Regions from separate parts of the Methylorubrum sp. POS3 genome, predicted to be linked through region 4. Evidence: riboswitches for the same ligand, from Rfam matches in the RefSeq annotation. Region 4 holds a riboswitch; each other region holds the start of a gene.
The links. A riboswitch is a leader RNA that binds a small molecule or an ion and turns the genes downstream of it on or off. The one in region 4 is predicted to bind cobalamin.

Region 1 (4,973 bases), 620 kb from region 4:
AGCCTGCGGCGCTATCCGGCGGAGGTGTTCGCGCGGGCCTACCACTCGGGCCGCGTGCTCGCCGCCAAGGACACCGGCTTCGATTTTGCCCTGTTTCCCGAGCAGCCACCCTTCACCGTCGAGCAAGCACTCAATCTGGACTTCCTGCCCGCCGAGCCCGGTCGCCTCACCCCATGATCCGCGCCACTCGCGTCATCCGCCGCGACGCCCTCGCGAGCGGCGAGATCGTCGATCGCGTCGTGCTCGATCACGGCGAGCGGCATCGCCGCCGCATCGCCATGCGCGGGGTCGGCGGCACCGCCTTCCTGCTCGATCTGGCCCAGGCGACCGTCCTGGACGACGGGGACGCGCTCGTCCTCGACGATGGCCGCCTCGTCTGGGTCGAGGCGGCCCCCGAGAAGCTGCTGGAAGTCCGGGCGCCCTCCGACCATGCCCTCAAGCGCCTGATCTGGCATATCGGCAACCGGCATATCCCCGCCGAGATCGGCGCCGAGGCGGTCTGGATCGCCCAGGACCACGTGCTGGCCGAGATGGTGCGGGGATTGGGCGGCAGCGCCGAACCGGTCGAGCGCCCGTTCCGGCCCGAGGGCGGCGCCTATCAGGGCGGCCACGGTCATCCGCACGATCACGGGCACGGTCATCCCCACGATCACGCGCATCCGCCGCACCGGCATGATTGAGGCGCTGCGATTGATGGCGTGGCTGTCGCCCGCCTATCCGGTGGGCGGCTTCGCCTATTCCCACGGCCTCGAATGGGCGGTGGAGACCGGCGACGTCGCCGACGAGGCGAGCTTCTCGGACTGGCTCGGCGCCGTGCTGGAGCGGGGCTCCGGGCGCAACGACCTGATCCTGGCGGCGCACGCGCATCGCGCCGCAGGCAACGGCGCCGCCCTCGGCGCCATCAACGATCTCGCCTTGGCGATGGCGCCCTCGCGCGAGCTTCACTTGGAGACCAGCCAGCAGGGCCGCAGCTTCCTCGACGCGACGCTCGCGGCCTGGCCCTGCCCGGCCCTCGATGCCGTCGCGACAGCCCTGCCCGGGCCGGTGGCGCTGCCGGTGGCCGTCGGCGCGGCCTCGGGCGCCCACGGCATGGGGCGCGGGGCGATGCTCGCCGCCTACGGCCTCGCCTTCGTCCAGGCCATCGTCTCGGCGGGCCTGCGCGTCGCGCCGATCGGGCAGGGGGCCGGCACCCGCATCGTCGCCTCCCTCGCTCCCCGGGTGGCGGCGCTCGCCGAGGCGGTCGAGCCGCTCGGCCTCGACGCGCTGGGCTCGGCCACGCTCAGGGTCGATCTCGGCTCGTTCCGGCACGAGACCCAGTATTCGAGGATCTTCCGATCATGAGGACGCCATGGCATCTGTGAACGGTCCGCTCCGCGTCGGCATCGGCGGCCCCGTCGGCTCCGGCAAGACGGCGCTGATGGAGCAATTGTGCAAGCGGCTGCGCGACACCTACGACATCTGCGCCATCACCAACGACATCTACACCAAGGAGGATGCCCGCCTCCTGACCGTGGCCGGGGCCCTGCCCGAGGAGCGGATCATGGGCGTCGAGACGGGGGGATGCCCCCACACGGCGATCCGCGAGGATGCCTCGATCAACCTCGCGGCGGTGGCCGAGATGCGCCGCCGCTTCCCCGCCCTCGACGTGGTGCTGATCGAGTCCGGCGGCGACAATCTCGCCGCGACCTTCTCGCCGGAACTCGCCGACATCACCCTCTACGTCATCGACGTGGCGGGCGGCGAGAAGATCCCGCGCAAGGGCGGGCCCGGCATCACCCGCTCGGACCTCCTCGTCGTCAACAAGACCGATCTCGCCCCCCTGGTCGGCGCGGATCTTGCCGTGATGGAGTCCGATACCCGCCGCATGCGGGGAGAGCGGCCCTACGTGTTCTCGTCCCTGCGCGAGGGGCACGGGGCCGACGCCATCGCCCGCTTCGTCATCGAAGCAGGGGGGCTCGCCCAATGACGTCTGACATCGTGACGCTGTCCACGATGCATTTCCGGAGGACCCGTATGATCTCTCGTTCGATGGCGCTCGCGACGGCGCTCCTGCTGGTGCCCGGCGCGGCCCTCGCCCATCCGGGCCACGGCGAGGCGGCGGGCTTGGCCGCAGGCTTCGCCCACCCGATCCACGGCACCGACCACATCCTCGCGATGGTCGCGGTGGGGATCATCGCCGGCCTCGTCGGCGGGCGGGCGCTCTGGCTGCTGCCGGCTTCCTTCCTCGGCATGATGACGATCGGCGCAGCCCTCGCCATGGCCGGCCTGGATCTGCCCTTCGTCGAGCCGGCCATCCTCGCATCGGTTGCCGCCTTCGCCGTGATGGCGGCCTGCGCCCGCCTGATCCCACTGGCCGCTCTGGCCGGCCTCGTCGGTGCCTTCGCGGTGTTCCACGGCGCGGCGCACGGGGCCGAGATGCCCGAGACCGCCTCGGGCCTCTCCTACGGGCTCGGCTTCCTCGCCGCGACCGTCGGCCTCCACGCGGCGGGCCTCGTTGCCGGCCTCATGCTGACGCGGTGGCTGCCGCGATCCGGTGGTGCCCTGCGCCAGGGTGCGTGACGACCGGACGACGCGCCGCCGCCCTGCGGCGAGCCAAGGGGCGGCGGGCGCATCGGCCCGAACGGGGGACCCGGCTTCCGGGGACAGCCGCTGCGGCGCATGGGCCGACCGAACCGTCCCGGATCCGGTCGCCGCGTGGGGCCGCGATCGGGCCGCCATCTCGGGTCGGCCGGGTGTCGCCGTTCGGGCACGGGCGTATTGATTCGCCCTTCGCCCCCGGACCGCGCGTTGACGGCGGAGGCGGCCGCCGTGCTAACCGTGGTGGCGACGGTTCCCCTCGGGGATCAAAAGGGAACGCGGTGAGGGCCTTCGGCCCGAGGCCGTGGCTGCCCCCGCAACTGTGAGCGGCGAGCCTTCCGCCACCATGTCACTGGATGGGCCTCATCCGGGAAGACGGTGAGAGGGCAGCGACCCGCGAGCCAGGAGACCTGCCGTCAGTCGTGGTCACACGCGAGGCGTGTCGGGCGGGGTGCACCGATGGGTTGCCGGGGACGGCACCGATCCTGCTTTAGGGTCGGGCAAGTCCGCGGCCTCGTTCGCGGTGACGTGCCACTGCCGTTGCCCGAGGCTGTTTCGCCCGTGTCCCCTGCTCATCCCTCGACGGTCCTCCGTCTGGCGGCGCTCGCCGCCGCGCTCGCCGCTCCCCCGCTTCCCGCCACGGCCCAGGAGTCGGTCACCCTGGAGGAACTCTCCGTCGGGGGCGAAGCTCCGCGGCCACCCGCCGCCTTCTCGGCCAGCGCCGGCGCTGTCGGCGGTGTGACCGGCATCGGCGGCGCACTTCAGCCGGTGGCATCGGCGAGCGGCGGGATCGTCTCCGGTGCGCAGATCAATGCGAGGCCCGTCACCCGTCCCGGCGAGGTGCTGGAAGCGGTGCCGGGGCTGATCGTCACCCAGCATTCGGGGGAGGGGAAGGCCAACCAGTTCTTCCTGCGCGGGTTCAACCTCGACCACGGCACCGACATCGCGCTCTTCGTCGACGGCATGCCGGTCAACATGCGCACCCATGCCCACGGCCAGGGCTATGCCGACCTCAACTTCCTGATCCCCGAACTCGTCGGCGCGGTGGAGTTCCACAAGGGCCCCTACTTCGTGCGCGACGGCGACTTCGCCTCCGCCGGCTCGGTGCGGATCGATTACCTCGACGCGGTCGCGAAGAACGTGGCGCTGACCTCGATCGGATCGTTCGGCTACAAGCGCGCGCTCACCATCGCCTCCGCCCCCCTCGGCGCGGGCACGCTGCTCGTGGCGGGTGAGGCGCAGACCTATGACGGCCCCTGGGACGTGCCGGATCGCCTGAAGAAGCTCAACGGCGTCGTCCGCTACAGCCAGGGCACGGCGCTCGACGGCCTCGCCGTCACCGGCATGGCCTATTGGGCGAAGTGGAACGCCACCAACCAGATCCCGGAGCGTGCGGTCGCCGAGGGAATCATCGGCCGCTTCGGCACCCTCGACCCGTCCGACGGCGGCGATACCGGCCGCTTCTCCCTCTCGGGCCGCTGGAGCCACACGGGCGAGGCCGGGCTCAGCCGGGCCAATGCCTATCTCATCCGCTACCGGATGAATCTCTGGAACAACTTCACCTACTTCCTCAACGATCCCGTCAACGGCGACCAGTTCCGCCAACTCGACGACCGGGTGCTGGGCGGGGCCGAGGCCAGCCACGTCTTCTCCGGGGACCTGTTCGGACGGCCGATGGAGAACGAGATCGGCGTCCAGACCCGCACCGACGCGATGCGGGTCGGCCTGTTCAACACCGTGAACCGGCAGTTCCGCTCGAGCGTGCGCGACGACCGCGTGCTGGAGACGAGCGCGGCCTTCTACGCCGAGAACCGGGTGCGCTGGACGGATTGGCTGCGCACCAGCGTCGGCTTCCGCGCCGACGGCTACTGGGCCGATGTCCGCTCCGAACTGCCCGCCAATTCCGGCCAAGCCCGCGACGCCATCGTGACGCCGAAGCTCGGCCTCGTGCTCGGGCCCTGGGCCGAGACCGAACTCTACCTGAATTACGGCGGCGGCTTCCACTCGAACGACGTGCGCGGCGTCACCGCGACCGTGGATCCGTCGAGCCCGCTCTTCGACGTGGCGCGCTCCCCCTTCCTCGTTCCCTCGACCGGCTACGAGATCGGCCTGCGCAACCGCTCCATCAGGGGCCTGGAGACCGCCCTGGCGCTGTTCCGCCTCGACTTCGCCTCGGAGAACCTCTTCGTCGGCGATGCCGGCACCACCGAGCCGAGCCGCTCGACCCGCCGCTTCGGCCTCGAATGGACCAACCGCTACGCCCTCACGCCCTGGCTCCAGCTGGAGGGCGACCTGACGGTGACGAATGCCCGCTTCGCCGATCGCGATCCGGCGGGCGGACGCGTTCCCGACGCGCCGACCACCATCGCCTCGGCCGGCATCGCCTTCGGCGACGG
Region 2 (4,973 bases), 1.2 Mb from region 4:
CCGGCCGGCGCGCCCGCAGATCGGCGACGACGGCGTCGAGGTCGAGATAATCGTAGCGCAGCGCGATGTTCAGCTCGTCGAGGACGAGCAGGCGGATGCTCTCGTCCGCCATGAGGGTGCGGGCCGTCTCCCAGGCGTTGCGGCAGGCGGCGATGTCGCGGGCCTTGTCCTGGGTCTCCCAGGTGAAGCCTTCGCCGAGGGCGTGCCAAGCGATCTGGTCGCCGAAGCGTTGCAGGGCATGCGCCTCGCCGGTGTCCCAGGCGCCCTTGATGAACTGCACCACGCCGACCCGGTGGCCGCGCCCGAGCATGCGCAGCACCAGGCCGAGGGCCGCCGTCGTCTTGCCCTTGCCGGGGCCGGTATGGACGACGAGCAGGCCCTTCTCGATCTTCTTCGAGGCGACCTCGGCGTCCTGCACCGCCTTGCGCTTGGCCATCTTCTCGCGGTGGCGGTCGTCGTCGCTCATGAGCGGTGTCCTGTCGGGTCGGGGGAAGGCTTCACCGTCAGCGGCAGGCCGGCGACGGTGAGGACCACGCGGTCGGCTTGCGCGGCGAGCCGCTGATGCAGGCGCCCGGCCGCGTCGCGAAACCGGCGGGCGAGGGCGTTGTCCGGCACGATGCCGAGGCCGACCTCGTTGCCGACCAGCACCAGGGGGCCCGGCGCGGCGGCGCAGGCGCGGGCCAGGGCCTCGGTCGCGGCCTCGAGGTCGGCCTCGGCGAGCAGGAGGTTGGTGAGCCAGAGCGTCAGGCAATCGACCAGCGTCGGCCCGGTCGCGGCCCTGATCGCCTCGGGGAGGGCGGTCGGCACGTCGAGGGTCTGCCAGCCGGAGGGACGCCGCGCCCGGTGCTCGGCGATGCGCGCCCGCATCTCGTCGTCCCAGGCCTGGGCGGTGGCGAGGTAGAGCCAGGGGGCGGGACAGGCTTCGATCAGCCGCTCGGCGTGAGCGCTCTTTCCCGAGCGGGCGCCGCCGAGCACCAGCGTCATCCGGTCGGGAGGGCGAGTATCCATGCGCGCCGCTTTGCACCGGGCGCGGTCGATCACGCAATGGCGCTTTGCAAGGCACCCTCACCCGCGTTAGAACGATGAAAAGGACGGTGCCCCGGCAACGGGGTGAAAAGGGAATGCGGTGAGGGACGATCCCGAAACCGCAGCTGCCCCCGCAACTGTGAGCGGCGAGTTCCTGCCGAGAGCCACCGGGGCGACCTGGGAAGGCGGCAGGCGCGATCGAGCATCTCTCGGGAGCTTCCTGAGGCGCTCGGCAGCCGTGAGCCAGGAGACCTGCCGTCCCGCGAAAAGACTTTTCTCGAATGCCGCCGGTGGGGCGGCCGGAGCCCGTGACCCATGACGACCGCGACCCTTCAGACCTCCGCCCTCCGCACCGGCGAGAGCGCCCGCACCCTGCTCGTCGCTGCCTTCCTCGGCCTCGGTCTCGTCTTCGTGGCGGGCTTCGCCCCGGCGGCGGTGCTGCACAATGCGGCGCACGATTTCCGCCACGCCCAGAACTTCCCCTGCCACTGATCGCTTTCCGACGCGCGAAAGCGGTTCCATGATTCTCCGGTTGGTGTCGGCAGCGCTCGTTGCCGGCTTCCTCGCGTCCGTCGTCACGACGGGCCTGCAGCTGGCGCTCACCTCGCCCCTGATCCTTCAGGCCGAGACCTTCGAGGGCGGCCATTCCCATGCCCAGGCGCCGTCCCCCGCCATCGCGCCCGCCGCGCTGATCGTGCACGCCCATGCTCATGGTCCGTCGCAGGATCCGGCCCAGGGCGGAGCGGAGAAGCCCGACGCGTGGCAGCCCGAGCCCGGCCTTCAGCGCATGGCCTTCACCGGCCTTGCGACGCTGATCGGCGGCGTCGGCTACGCGCTGCTCCTCGCGGCGGTGATGCTGGCGCTCGGCCGCGAGCCGACCCCGCGCAGTGGGCTGGCCGTCGGGATCGCCGGTTTCCTCGCGGTGGCGCTCGCCCCCGCGGTCGGGCTGCCGCCGGAACTGCCGGGGATGGGGGCCGCGCCCCTCGTGCTGCGGCAGAGCTGGTGGATCATGACGGTCGCGGCGACGGGGATCGGCCTCTACCTCATCGCGGTCCGGCGGGTGCCGATCACGATCCTCGGCGGCCTCGTCCTGATCGTCGCCCCGCATCTCGCCGGCGCGCCGCAATCGATCGACACGGTCAGTTCGCAGGTGCCGCCGGCCAGCGCGGCGCAGTTCGCGGCGCGCTCCCTCGCCATCGGCTTCGTCTTCTGGGCGCTGATCGGCCTCGCCTATGGCTGGGCCTGGGGCCTGTTCGGGCGCGAGGCGAGTGACCGCGCGCATGCCTGAGGACCCGCGCGAGACCGTTCTCTCCGTCTGCACCACCTGTCGGGCGGCGGGCGATCCCGCCGAGCCGCGGGCCGGCGCGCGGCTGCTGGCCGCCGTGATCGCCGAGGCCGCCCGCGAGCCGGTGCCGGGTTTGGCCATCGAGGGCGTCGAGTGCCTCTCGGTCTGCAAGCGGCCCTGCTCGGTCGCGGTCGCGTCGGCCGGTCGCTGGACCTATGTCTACGGCGATTTCGACGCGCTGGAGAATCCGCAGGATTCCGCCCGCACCATCCTGGCGGGCCTGCGCCGCTATCAAGAGACTCCGGACGGCCTCGTGCCCTGGCGCGAGCGACCGGAGGCGTTTCGCAAGGGCGTCGTCGCCCGCATCCCGCCGCTGACCCCGACACGAGCGGAATCCTGACCCTCATGGCCATCCTCGAAAAAATTCCCTGCACCATCGTCACCGGCTTCCTGGGAGCCGGGAAGACCACGCTGGTGCGCCACACGATCGAGCAGGCCCGCGGCCGGCGGCTCGCCGTCATCGTCAACGAGTTCGGCGATCTCGGCTTCGACGGCTCGTTCCTGGCCTCCTGCGGCGTCGAGGGCTGCACCGAGGATTCGGTGGTGGAACTGCCCAATGGCTGCATCTGCTGCACCGTGGCCGACGATTTCGTTCCGGCCCTCACGAAGCTCCTCGACCGGCCGGAGCCGCCGGAGCACATCCTGATCGAGACCTCCGGCCTCGCCCTGCCCAAGCCCCTGGTCCAGGCCTTCCAGTGGCCGGCGATCCGCTCGCGTGTGACGGTGGACGGCGTCGTCGCCGTGGTGGACGGCCCGGCGGTCGCCTCCGGCCTGTTCGCCGAGGATCCGGACGCCCTGGCCAACCAGCGTGCCGCCGATCAGGCGGTGGATCACGACAATCCGCTGGAGGAGGTGTTCGAGGACCAGATCCTCTGCGCCGACCTCGTGGTGCTCAACAAGTCCGATCTTCTGGACGAGGCGGCCCGCGACAAGGTCCGCGCCGAGATCGAGGCGCATCTGCCCCGCGCCGTCGAGATCGTCGCCACCGAGCACGGCCGCCTCGATCCGCGGGTGCTGCTCGGGATCAGTGCGGCGGCCGAAGACGACCTCGACGCCCGCCCCTCCCATCACGGCGAGGGCGAGGACCACGACCACGACGACTTCGAATCGGTGGCGCTCCCCATCGGCGTCGCGGGTAGCCCCGAAGACCTCGCCGCCCGCGTCGAGAAGGCCGCCGAGACCGAGGGCGTGCTGCGCATCAAGGGCTTCGCCGAGGTGAAGGCCAAGCCGATGCGTCTCGTGGTGCAGGGGGTCGGCCGCCGCGTCGCCCACCATTACGACCGTCCCTGGAAGGGCAGCGAACCCCGCGACGGCCGCCTCGTCGTCATCGGTCTCAAGGGCTTCGACAAGGACGCGGTCGCCGCCGCGCTGCGGGGATGATCTTTTTCGCAGGGCGACAGCCGCACCGGCAGGCAGGTCCATGATGGGCCTGCGGCGGCGCGCCTGGGCCTTGCTGCCGGCCCGGCAGCCCGCCTCTGCGCGGGCGACCGGCATGCCTGCGGATCGAGCCGGGAGGACGGGCGCGCCATGCACCTGATCCGCATCGATACGGTCTCCCTCGACGAGGGCGAGGCGGCGATCGATCTCGGCCAGACCCCCGGCGAGATCGTCGTCCTGTCCTTCACCGATACCGATCTCGCGGCCATCGCCCGCGCCCACGCATCCGATCCGGACCTGCCGTCGTTGCGGCTCGCCAAGATGGCGCAGCTGCGCCATCCGATGTCGGTCGATCTCTACGTCGATGCGGTGATCGCGCGGGCGAAGGTGTGCGTGATCCGCTGCCTCGGCGGCCTCGATTACTGGCGTTACGGCATCGAGCGGGCGAGCGCCGCCGCGCGGGCGAACGGGGTTCGGCTCGCGGTCCTGCCCGGCGACGACCGGCCCGATCCCCGTCTCGACGCCTTCTCGACCCTGCCGTCGGAGACCTGCGCGACCCTCGACGCCTATTTCCGCGCGGGCGGACCGGGCAACCTGACCAACCTGCTGCGGCGGCTCGCCGTCGAGGCCGGCCACGCCCTCGCGCCGGAGCCGCCCCGCGCGCTGCCGCGGGGCTTCGCCTGGTGTCCCGGCTGCGGCCCGGTCTCCGTCGAGCGGGGGGCGGAAGCCGCCGGAACGGGACCGCTGGTGCTGCTCCTCGTCTACCGCTCGGCCGTGCTCTCGGGCGAGACCGCGCCGGCCATCCACCTCACGGCCGCCCTGCGGGAGCGCGGGATCGGCTGCCTGACGCTGGCGGTGTCGAGCCTGAAGGACCCGGAGGCCGTCGCGGTGCTGCGGGCGACGCTCGGTTGCCATCAACCCGACATCGTGCTGGCCGCCACCGCCTTCTCGGCCCGCGACGATGCCGGCTTCGTCCTCGACGCCGCCGATTGCCCGGTGCTCCAGGCCTACACGATCGGCGCGCCGCGCGACGCGTGGGCCGCCTCCGGCCGTGGCATGAACGCCTCCGATCTCGCCATGCAGGTGGCGCTTCCCGAATTCGACGGGCGCCTCTCCGGCTTCCCGATCTCGTTCAAGGAGGAGGGCGCGGCGATCGAGGGGTTCTCGGAGCGCCGCGCCGTGCCGGATGCCGCCGGCATCGCCGCCCTGGCCGACCGGGCCGCGG
Region 3 (4,973 bases), 1.8 Mb from region 4:
GCGTGAGACCGCGTTCGTCAGCGTCGTCCCGATCTCGATCTGCTCGCTCGTTTCGGGGCGAATGTTCGGGTTGCCGAAAATGCGGCCGCCCCCGAGGGTGTTGTAATCGGCGGCGATTTCCGTCGCGGTCGGAGCCCGGAAGCCCGAGGACGCCCCGATGCGGAAGGCGGCCCAATCGGACGCCTTGAAGGTCGCGCCGGCCGAATAGGTGGTCGCCTCGTAGGGACGCGAGCCGGTGATCTGGCCGGTCAGATACGGCGTCGTGTCGAAGCTCGTGGTGCCGTAGGTCTGGCGCACGCCCGCGCGCAAGGTCACCCGGTCGTCGAACAGGCGCTGGGTGTCCTCGACATAGAGGCCGTGAAACTGATCGGTCTGATTGTTGTCCTGCGGCGAGACCTGGGCGAGCGTGTTGCCCGGAACGCCCTGGCGGAAGCGATCGGAACGCAGGCGGCTCGTTTCCCAATCCCAGCCGAGCAGCAGATCGTTGCCGGCGAACAGGCTGGCGCGTGGCTGGAGACGCGTGCCGAGGATGTCGAGGTTGCGCGTGTTGAAATCCGCGCGGGTTACCCGCACCGGCTGCCCCGAACTGCCCCGCTGGACCGGCGAAGCCCATTTGAACCGATCTTCGTCGGTGACGCTGTAGAACTGGGCGAACAGGCTCGCGCGCCCGTCATCGGTCCGGCCGGTATAGCTCGCATCGAACGAGCCGTTGATGCGGTTGTCCCGGCTGTAGAGATTGCCGCCGGAACCGCGGAAGCCGGCATCGTAGATGCCATCCGTCCTGAGCGAGAAGTCGAGCCGCTGATTCGGATCAATCTGGAAACCGAGCGCCCCGGTGATGCCCATCCGGTTCCATTGGGTGTTGGCCATGCGGTCGCCCGAGCCCGCGACGTAATCGTCGCGTCGTCCCCCCGAGATCCCGAGATAATAGTCAAACGGTCCGACGACCCCGCCGGTCTGGGCGCGCCCCTGCGCCAAGCCCCAGACGCCGCCGATGCCCTCGACCAGAGTGCCCGGCGCGCTCCGCCCCGTCTTGAGAATGATGTTGATGACGCCGCCGATGTTCTGGCTGCCATAGATCACCGAGGAGGGCCCGCGCACGATCTCGATGCGCTCGACATCGGCGACCGAGAGCTTGGACAGATTCGCGGTGCCGGCGCGGCGCCCGTTCATCAGCACCAGAACTTGGCTGCGGAAATCCTTGCCCTGCCCATCGGTGGCGCCGCCGCGAATGTTGATCGAGGTCTGGCCCGGCGTCCATTCCGAGAAGAAGCCGACGGCGTTCTCGGCCAGAAGATCGGTGACCGACCGCGCCGTCGAATTCTCGATCACCGTGCGATCAATGATTTGAACGGTGCCGGCGATCTCGGAGCGCGGCTCCGGGCGCCCGGTGGCGGTGACCACGAGTTCGTCGAGGCTGATCGCGGGATTCTCCTGGGCATAGGCCGATGACAGCAGCACGCAGCCGCTGGTCAGCGCGAGCGCGAGGAGACGAAGACGGCACGACATTACGAAGCTTTCCTCCAGACGAGCAGGGCAGAGGTGCGGGGAACGGAGAGGCGATGCCCGCCGGGCACGGGTTCGGCCTGGGCGGCGAGATGCGCGCGGAGATCGCCGCGGCGGACATCGCCCGGTGCCCAGCCGAGACGATCGGCGAGGAAGGCGGCGGTCCGCTCCAGGTCGGGAACGACGGCGCTGAAGGTCCAATGCGCTTGCGCGACGATGGCCGGCTGATCCTGCGCCGTCAGGCTGCGACGAACCAGATCGACGCCCGGCGTCTCGTCCTCTCCGTGCCAAGCGCGGGGAAGGCAGCCCGCGAGACACAGGCCGCGCGGACCGTGCTGGGCCGGAACCACCCAGACGATGCTGCCGCGTGACCAGACGCGGCACTGACGGAGAAAGGCTTGGGCCTCCGTGAGGGGGGCCGCGATATTGGCGGCCAGCACCGTGTCGGCGCATCCCGGTGGCAGATCGGCCTGCTGCCAGCCGAGCGGCAAAACGTACGGCGACGGGATGAGGGCATGCAGGCGCCGTTGCATCCCCGCCGCCGGCTCGATTGCGGTCCAGGTGCCATGCGGATCGCGCACGGCCCGACCGAGTTGCCCACCCCCGGCCCCGATATCGAGCAGGTCGCCGATCTGCGGCACTGCCGCGCGCACAAGCGGAGCGACGCGACCGACGTAATCGGAGGTGTCGATGCCCGCCGCGTAGAGTTCGAGGGGATCGACCGCCCTCGTCTCCGGCGGTGCAACGCCGGACAATCCGGCATCATCGCCCATCAGTTTCATCGGTCCTTCCCCAAACCTTGTCGGGGGACCAATGGGCGCAGGACGGCATCGCTCTGCCGCGACGCGCGTTCATGCGGCCCGTTGGGACACCCCGCCCACGAGACTTCGTATGGTCAGGGCAGGTCTCCTGGCCCACGGGTCACAGCCAACCGTCTGGCCTTCCCGGTGATCGTCCACCAGTGACGCAGATCGACGGATGGCTCGCCGCTCACAGTTGCGGGGGCAGCTTCGGTGCAGGCGCCTCACCGAATTCCCTCTTAGCTCTCCAGACATGCCGGCGAGAACCTTTACCGTGCTCAGGAGCCAGACGGTGCGAGGCTTGTCAACTGTTGAGGACCTGCTTCTGAAAAATTACTAAAGCTTCTGACTTTAGTAAGCGCCGAACTTATATTGAATTTATTATGGTGTTTCGTCGGATTATGTTGGAATATCTCGCATTTGATCGATCGACGTTTGGCGGATCGCGGTCAGGATCCGCGCAGCCCTATAAATATGGTCAAGAAACAACGCTGCTAAGCCTGCAGTTGAGGCTCCCTCCAGAGATCGAGGGCTCGCTTGAAATCTGGTGATTGCTCATAGGGACATGTAACAATATAACGTTTCATAAATGTCAAGCGCGATAGGGGTGTGGTCACATTTTCGTTTTTATGTGCACGACACGCAGTGACGCTGCAAAAATCTGGGCAAATCGCGGGATTGCAGGACAGCTAATTGAAGTACGTGCTCGACGAAGGCAATGCTTAAAAACAAAGAGCCGATGTGCATTTTGTTGCTCTATAGAAATGAGGTAACAAATATGAAATCAAAACTATGCCGCTTTTTGGGGCTAGAGGGTGGTATATAACGACTTGGGGCCTGTCGGTGGCGGTGTTCTGTGCTGAATAGCTCGCGCACTGTCCTTATTGCCCAGCGCAAATTCGATATATGCGCAGGCAGCCAAGGCCGCGACCGCAGCCAGACCGGCCAGGGAGTGATATCCGATGGCCAGGCGAACGTACGCCGACTCCACCAAGGCCCTCCACATGGTCGTCGGTCACGGCTTTCGCCTCGAAGACGATGGCAGACGATAGGGACAGGCCCGGAGTTCAGGCATCCAACGTCGAACAGGCGAGGGGAGGGCGCGTCGCCCCTTGCCTCAGACCCGTCCCGCCGCTACTCGTGACAAAGGTATCTGTCGCCGCTTCTCTAGCCCAATCCTTGGCCGATGATTGGCGCACGCGAAAGGTGCCGACAGATATGACAATGGGCCTGTAGCTCAATGGTTAGAGCCGACCGCTCATAACGGTCTGGTTGCAGGTTCGAGTCCTGCCGGGCCCACCATATTTCTCGAGATGGGCTTCAACAAGAAGCGCTTGAGCAATCTCAGCCTAATCAACCGTGCACCCACGATTGCAGCAAGAGCTACATATCTAGCTGAGATTTCGATCATACAATCGCCAGTGGTTAAGCGGAATCAATAAGGTGGCGATTGGGTGGTATTGAATATCGGTGAAGAGGCGGATTTCGAGAAATTTTGCTTTAGCTCGATAACTTGGTGCAGCCTGTCAGATCCGATATCCAATACAATGATTTTGACAGTACAGTACGGCGGTGGATAGGGGAAATACCAGCATCCGTTTCGGTTTCCGGCTGCTGGCACCGCGCTTTTCATTCTTCATCGAATCTGTGGTCTAATGCCGCCCAATCATTGCGGCCGCCCCCGGACGCGCTCTTGCCGAGAGACTGCGCGTCCTCGCTGACGCTGAAGCGGTATGGTCCATCCATCCCGGCGCGCGATGATGGCTCCGCTCCGACCGCCGCACAGCAGCGGCGAGAGGGTGCCATGGACGGCTTCCTCATACCCAATCCGGTCGATCCCTTCGGAATGGCGGATTTGAGTTTCGCTCGGTTGCCGCGCTGGCTCGCCTCGCCGCTCCAACCGAGCGGAAGCCCTATCAGATGTCGCGTACCGGCGCTTCAGGGTGATCGCGGAGGCGCTGACGCGCCACCACCCGTCCGCGTGGCTGGTTTCTTCCACGGCACGTACCGCGTGATGCCGAGCGTCAGCTCAATGCGCGGGAACGGCCACCACAGCGTGAAGGGAACGACGCGCTCGATCCGCAACTCCCTCGGCTGCTTCGTCACGCGGTGATAGTGGAGCATCGCGGCCTGCGACGGACCATGGCCCTGATCGATGATGCGTCGATGCTTGGCCCACATCAACTCGATTATGAGCGTGCCGGGTCGGTGAACAATCGTGTAGCCGCCGACCCGCAGAGCGTCCGTCCCCCAGCCTCCCTCCTTCCTGACCGTTCGCTCGGAACCATCCGTCACGTTGCCGTGGCCGGATGCGTAACCCTCGACGCCGCGCGATCTGTCCGTTCCCGTGTAGCTCCAGCGGAACGGGATACCGGGCTTTGTCAGCGGTACGCCCGCGATGAGCATGGCGGCATCGGCTTCATCGAACGTGTCGGCCTCACCCAGCAAGCGTTCCAAGGCGGCATTGAGCGCGAAACGATCGATCATGGGCGTCTCGTGGGCGAGGGAACGTGATCGGCAGGGGGTTGAAAGCGGACGGTGTTTGATTGGCCTCGAAGATCCGTCTCGGGCACTTCACCCCGCCTTTCCGACGAGGCCGCCGATGCCGGCGGTCACGGCCATGGCGAGCGCACCCCAGAAAGCCACGCGCGCCGTGGCTCTCAAAAC
Region 4 (4,973 bases):
ATGTAACCGGCACCACTCTGAGAACTTGGGAATATGTGTCCTGCTCGCTGAACGCGGGAGCTATGCGGGGTTTTGGGTGACGGAGGGTGTCAGGCGGCGCGGTGATCTGGGCGCGCGATGACCTCGGTCCCGTCGCGGAAGATGACGCCAGCGACGACCTTGGGCAACTGGTTTTCACCTTTCAGCCGTCGCCAGGTCTTCGCGGCCGCCATGACGAGCTTGAACACCATCAGCTTGGCGGTGATCGGCGAGAGGGCGCCTTTCGTCCGCACGGTTCGGTGGCGCACCGTGGCGAACACGCTCTCAATCGGGTTGGTCGTCCGGAGGTGGTCCCAGTGCTCGGCGGGCATGTCGAAGAACGCCAGCAGCGCCTCCCGGTCCTTGATCAGGCCGTCGGCGGCGCGGGCGTACTTGGCGCCGTACTTCTCGACGAAGTCGGTGATCGCCGTCTCGGTCGGCGCGGCGTGGATCTCGCGCAGGTCCGCCTTCATCGTGCCCTGCACGGATTTCGGCACCCTGTTGAGCACGTTGGCGGTCTTGTGGACCCAGCAGCGCTGATGGCGCGTGCCGGGGAAGACCTCGTCGAGCGCCCGCCAGAAGCCGAGCGCGCCGTCGCCGACCGCGATCTCCGGCGCGATGGACAGCCCGCGCCGCTTCACGTCCACCAGCAGTTCCCGCCAGCTCTGGGCGCTCTCGCGCACACCGACCTGGAAGCCGACCAGTTCCTTCCTGCCCTCGGGCGTCGCCCCGATCAGCACGAGCATGCACTCGGCCTGATCCTCCATCCGAGCCTGCAGGTAGACCCCGTCCGCCCAGACGTAGACGTATCTGCGCGCCGAGAGGTCGCGGCCCTGCCAACGGGCGTACTCGTCCGCCCAGGTCGCCGTGAGCCGCGTCACGACCGCGGGCGAGAGGTTCGGAGCATCCTTGCCGAGCAGCGCGGCCAGCGCCTCCTGGAAGTCGCCGGTGGAGACGCCACGCAGGTACAAGATCGGCAGCAGCGCATCGAGGCTGCGCGTCCGCCGCGCCCACTTCGGCAGGATCGTCGAGGTGAACCGGACCCGGTCCTCGGCGCCCGTCGCGCCGCGATCCCGGACGCGCACCCGTGCCATCGGCACCGGCCCGATCCCGGTTTGGATCTCACGCTCCGGCCCGTGGCCGTGCCGAACCAGCCGGGCACGCCCGTCCGGCAGCCGACGGTCCTGCATCGCCGTCAGGAAGGCTTCCGCCTCCATCTCCACGGCCTGCGCCAGCAGGCGCCGGGCCCCGGCCCGCAGCACTTCGGTCAGGGGATCGTCGATGTCCTCGGGCTGACGAAGCCGCACGATGTTGGTAGGGCTGTCCATAGGCGTATCGCTCTCGATGAGAGGTTCTGGCAGGCTCGACACCCGCCTCGATACGCCACCTTCACACCCGCCGCGTCACCCAATCTCCCGCATAGCTCTGAACGCGGTCGAGCATGCCCCCGTGCCCCCCCAGCAACGGCTTCGAAGCTCATTGGAAGCAGGGCGGGGGCTACTGACCCCAAGCTGACGCTCCGCGCAATGCCATCTAAGGTCCGCTTCAATCTCGATAGTGGACGTGACCTCGGCGCTTGACTGACCCACCGGCCGATGCGCTGACAGGAAGGCTAAGCCGTTCGCTACCCGACTGTCGTATGAAGCTCCCCTTCCACATCACCTGCCAGCAGCCTTACCTCGTCACGGCGTTTCACGAAGCTCAGACTCTGCTGAGCTGGGCGATGATTCGACCCGGCTTCCAAGGTGGTCGCAAGGTTGCCTGGTTGGAGGTGCGTGACGCGGACCTACCGCAAGACCTCGACCCCTTCGCCTTTCTGGAAAAACGGATGGCGGCGGCAGGGCACGGCGACGCAATTGCCCTGATGACGTCGCGCGACGTTCGACGTCATCACCTTGCTCAGGCAGAGGTCGGGACTGTATCGGCGACCTGCCTCACAACGATCGGTCTCGGGAATGCAACGCGCGTCGGCTGCTCGCAGGCATCGACGCCTCCTCTCTTCGGCACGATCAACATACTCGTGCACGTATCCTGCGCCCTTTCGCAGGCGGCATTGATCGAGACGATTTCGATTGTCACGTAGGCGCGAACGGCCGCCGTTCTCGCATTAGATTACCGGCCACACGGAGAGGTCGTGTCGGGTACCGGCACAGACTGCATCGTCGTCGCCGCTCCTCAAGCCGGTGAACCCGCCTGGTTCGCCGGCCTTCATACCCCGATCGGCGAGGCTGTCGGAGCAGCCGTTTTCGCAGCTGTCTCGGAAGGTGGTGCAGCTTGGTGCAAGGAGAGGAATGCGAGCCGTCCTCGCGCTTCTGCGTGATCAACGTACCGCCACGGCGACGCGTAGCGAAAGCGGTGCTGGTGGTGCAGCGTTCCGGCAATAGGCGCCTGATGCCTGCTTCCGCGTGATTGACTGTGCCCGGCTGCGATGGGATGGAGGACGGGACGGTTCCCTTCGGGGATCAAAAGGGAACGCGGTGAAGGCGCAAGCTCGATGCCGCGGCTGCCCCCGCAACTGTAAGCGGCGAGCCTTCCGCCACCATGTCACTGGGCAGCCTCGCCCGGGAAGACGGTGAGAGGGCAGCGACCCGCGAGCCAGGAGACCTGCCGTCAGTCGTGGTCACACGCGAAACGCGTCGGGCGGGGTGTCCTGGCGGGTGTCGAGGGTCCGCCAATCCTGCGAGGAGGCGGTTCCCGAGGCCTCGTTCGCGGTGACGTGCCACAGCCGTTGCCCCGAGGCCTGTCTCCCGTGACCCATCCCCTTCGTTCCGCTCTCCGGAGCGTGCTGGCGCTGTCCTGCGCCGGCCCGGCCCTGCTCGCCACGCCCGCAGCCCATGCCCAGCAGGTCGCCGCGCCCTTCGCAGACGTGCCGCGCGGCGGCGAGGCCGCCGTCTCGCTCGCCGAGATCTCGGTCTCGGCCACCGGCGTGCCGACGCCGGTCACCCAGACGGGGTCCAGCGTCACGGTGCTGACCTCGGACCTTCTCCAGGCCCAGCAGGTCCGCACCGTGCCGGACGCCCTGCAGCAGGTGCCCGGCCTCAACGTGGTTCGCACCGGCGGCGCGGGCGGCCAGACTTCGGTCTTCATCCGCGGCACCAACTCGAACCACGTGAAGGTCCAGATCGACGGCATCGACGTCAACGACCCCTCGACCCCGAACCGCGCCTTCGACTTCAGCCAGCTGCTGACCGAGGATTTGTCCCGCATCGAGGTGCTGCGCGGGCCCCAGAGCGGCCTCTACGGCGCGGATGCCATCGGCGGCGTGATCTCCTTCGTGACGAAGCGCGGCGAGGGACCGGCCAGGGCCACCGCGTTCGTCGAGGGCGGATCCTACGGCACCGCCAATCAGGGCGGCCGCATCTCCGGTTCGGAGGGAATCTTCGACTACTCGGTCAGCGTCCAGCACCTGCGCCAGGCCGCGCTGCCGGTGACACCATTCGAGCTCCTGCCAGTTGGCGTGCCGCTCCGGACCGCCTTCACTGACACCAAGACCGTCTCAACAAAGCTCGGCGCGCAGCTCAGCGACACCTTCCGTCTGAACTACGTGCTGCGCTTCTCCGACAGCGCCTATCTCGACCAGGCGGACGGCGGCTTCCCCTACCGGCCGTTGCCGTACCGGAACCTCAACGACCAGCAGCAGCTCCTCATGCGCGGCGAGGCCGAGTGGACGCCGGTGCCGGGCTTCCACAACGTGTTCGGGGCCAACTACGCCAGCTTCGACCGCCTCTTCGCCGGGCCCCTCGATCCGCTCTCGGTGCCGACGCCGACCACGTATTTCGGCGAGCGCACCCGCTTCGACTACCGCGGCGACGTGCAACTCGCGCCAGGCAACCTCCTGCTGTTCGGGGCGCAACGCGAGGACGAGCGCATCGAGACGACCGGCCTGAACCGCGCGAACGGCAACACCGGCGGCTTCGCCGAACTCCAGTCTGCCATCACCGACCGCGCCTTCCTCGTGGCCAACATCCGCCACGACGCGAACGACCAGTTCGGCGGCGCCACCACCTTTCGGGTCGCGCCGAGCTACATCCTTCCGGGCACCGAGACACGTTTGAAGGGCAGCGTCGGCACCGGCTTCAAGCCGCCGACCCTGAGCCAGCTCTACCAGGACTATCCGGGCTTCCGCTTCTTCGGAAACCCGAGCCTGCGGCCGGAGGAAAGCTTCGGGTTCGATGGTGGCTTCGAGCAGCCGCTCGGCGAGAGGGTGCTGGTTGGTGCGACCTACTTCGAAACCGACTTCCGCAACCTGATCCAGACGGCCTACTTCCCGACCTACTCGACCAACGTGAACGTCGGCCGGGCGGTGGCCTACGGCGCGGAGAGCTTCGTCTCGGTCAAGCTCACCGACAGCCTCAGCGCCCGGGTCGACTACACGAACACGGTGACGAAGGACGAGGTCGCCAACCAGGAGCTGCTCCGGCGCCCCCGCCATAAGGTCAGTCTCACCGGTATCTGGACGCCGCTGCCGAACCTGACGCTCACCGGCACGCTGATCTCCATCGGCTCCTTCGTCGACGGGAATCGGGATTTCTCCATCACGCGGCTGAAGAACCCGGGCTTCACGCTGGTCAACCTCTCGGCCAACTACGTCTTGTCGGAGACGACGACGCTGTTCGCGCGCATCGATAACCTGTTCGACCAGCGCTACCAGAACCCGACCGGGTTCCTGGGGCCCGGCCTCGCCGTCTACGGCGGCGTGCGCTTGACCACGTTCTGAGGTGACGATGCCGTCGCGGGTTATCCTCGCTCTCTCGGCCCTCCTGGCCGCCGTGCCCGTGGCCCATGCCGCGGGCACGTCCGAGGCGCCCGTGCGCGTGGTCTCGATGAACCTGTGCGCGGACGAGCTCGTCCTGCGGCTGGCCGACCGCGACCAGGTGCTGGCGATCACCTATCTCGCCCGCGATCCACGAGGATCGACGGTCGCGACCGAGGCTGCCGGACTGCCGGTGACGCGC

Region 1: it holds a riboswitch for cobalamin, as region 4 does, so the genes downstream of both, OWC43_RS15440 (TonB-dependent receptor) here and OWC43_RS12660 (TonB-dependent receptor plug domain-containing protein) in region 4, are expected to answer to the same signal.
Region 2: it holds a riboswitch for cobalamin, as region 4 does, so the genes downstream of both, OWC43_RS07250 (CbtB-domain containing protein) here and OWC43_RS12660 (TonB-dependent receptor plug domain-containing protein) in region 4, are expected to answer to the same signal.
Region 3: it holds a riboswitch for cobalamin, as region 4 does, so the genes downstream of both, OWC43_RS04370 (hypothetical protein) here and OWC43_RS12660 (TonB-dependent receptor plug domain-containing protein) in region 4, are expected to answer to the same signal.

What each region holds. Positions count from the first base shown of each region.
Region 1 is NZ_JAPRBT010000001.1:3,329,819-3,334,791, forward strand. Features, by position in the region: gene OWC43_RS15415 (DUF29 domain-containing protein) at 1-177, shown strand, start outside; gene OWC43_RS15420 (urease accessory protein UreE) at 174-680, shown strand; gene OWC43_RS15425 (urease accessory protein UreF) at 673-1,341, shown strand; gene ureG (urease accessory protein UreG) at 1,349-1,966, shown strand; gene OWC43_RS15435 (HupE/UreJ family protein) at 2,014-2,559, shown strand; cobalamin riboswitch at 2,811-3,010, shown strand; gene OWC43_RS15440 (TonB-dependent receptor) at 3,037-4,973, shown strand, end outside.
Region 2 is NZ_JAPRBT010000001.1:1,525,880-1,530,852, forward strand. Features, by position in the region: gene cobO (cob(I)yrinic acid a,c-diamide adenosyltransferase) at 1-466, opposite strand, end outside; gene cobU (bifunctional adenosylcobinamide kinase/adenosylcobinamide-phosphate guanylyltransferase) at 463-984, opposite strand; cobalamin riboswitch at 1,076-1,301, shown strand; gene OWC43_RS07250 (CbtB-domain containing protein) at 1,342-1,518, shown strand; gene OWC43_RS07255 (CbtA family protein) at 1,547-2,314, shown strand; gene OWC43_RS07260 (DUF1636 family protein) at 2,307-2,711, shown strand; gene cobW (cobalamin biosynthesis protein CobW) at 2,717-3,751, shown strand; gene cobN (cobaltochelatase subunit CobN) at 3,899-4,973, shown strand, end outside.
Region 3 is NZ_JAPRBT010000001.1:918,708-923,680, forward strand. Features, by position in the region: gene OWC43_RS04365 (TonB-dependent receptor) at 1-1,509, opposite strand, end outside; gene OWC43_RS04370 (hypothetical protein) at 1,509-2,279, opposite strand; cobalamin riboswitch at 2,388-2,592, opposite strand; tRNA gene OWC43_RS04375 (tRNA-Ile) at 3,533-3,608, shown strand; gene OWC43_RS04380 (hypothetical protein) at 4,245-4,793, opposite strand; gene OWC43_RS04385 (VIT family protein) at 4,881-4,973, opposite strand, start outside.
Region 4 is NZ_JAPRBT010000001.1:2,710,413-2,715,385, reverse strand. Features, by position in the region: gene OWC43_RS12680 (hypothetical protein) at 1-1, shown strand, start outside; gene OWC43_RS12675 (IS256 family transposase) at 90-1,346, opposite strand; partial or broken gene OWC43_RS12670 (adenosylcobinamide amidohydrolase) at 1,658-2,338, shown strand; cobalamin riboswitch at 2,448-2,645, shown strand; gene OWC43_RS12665 (hypothetical protein) at 2,639-2,776, opposite strand; gene OWC43_RS12660 (TonB-dependent receptor plug domain-containing protein) at 2,768-4,735, shown strand; gene OWC43_RS12655 (ABC transporter substrate-binding protein) at 4,743-4,973, shown strand, end outside.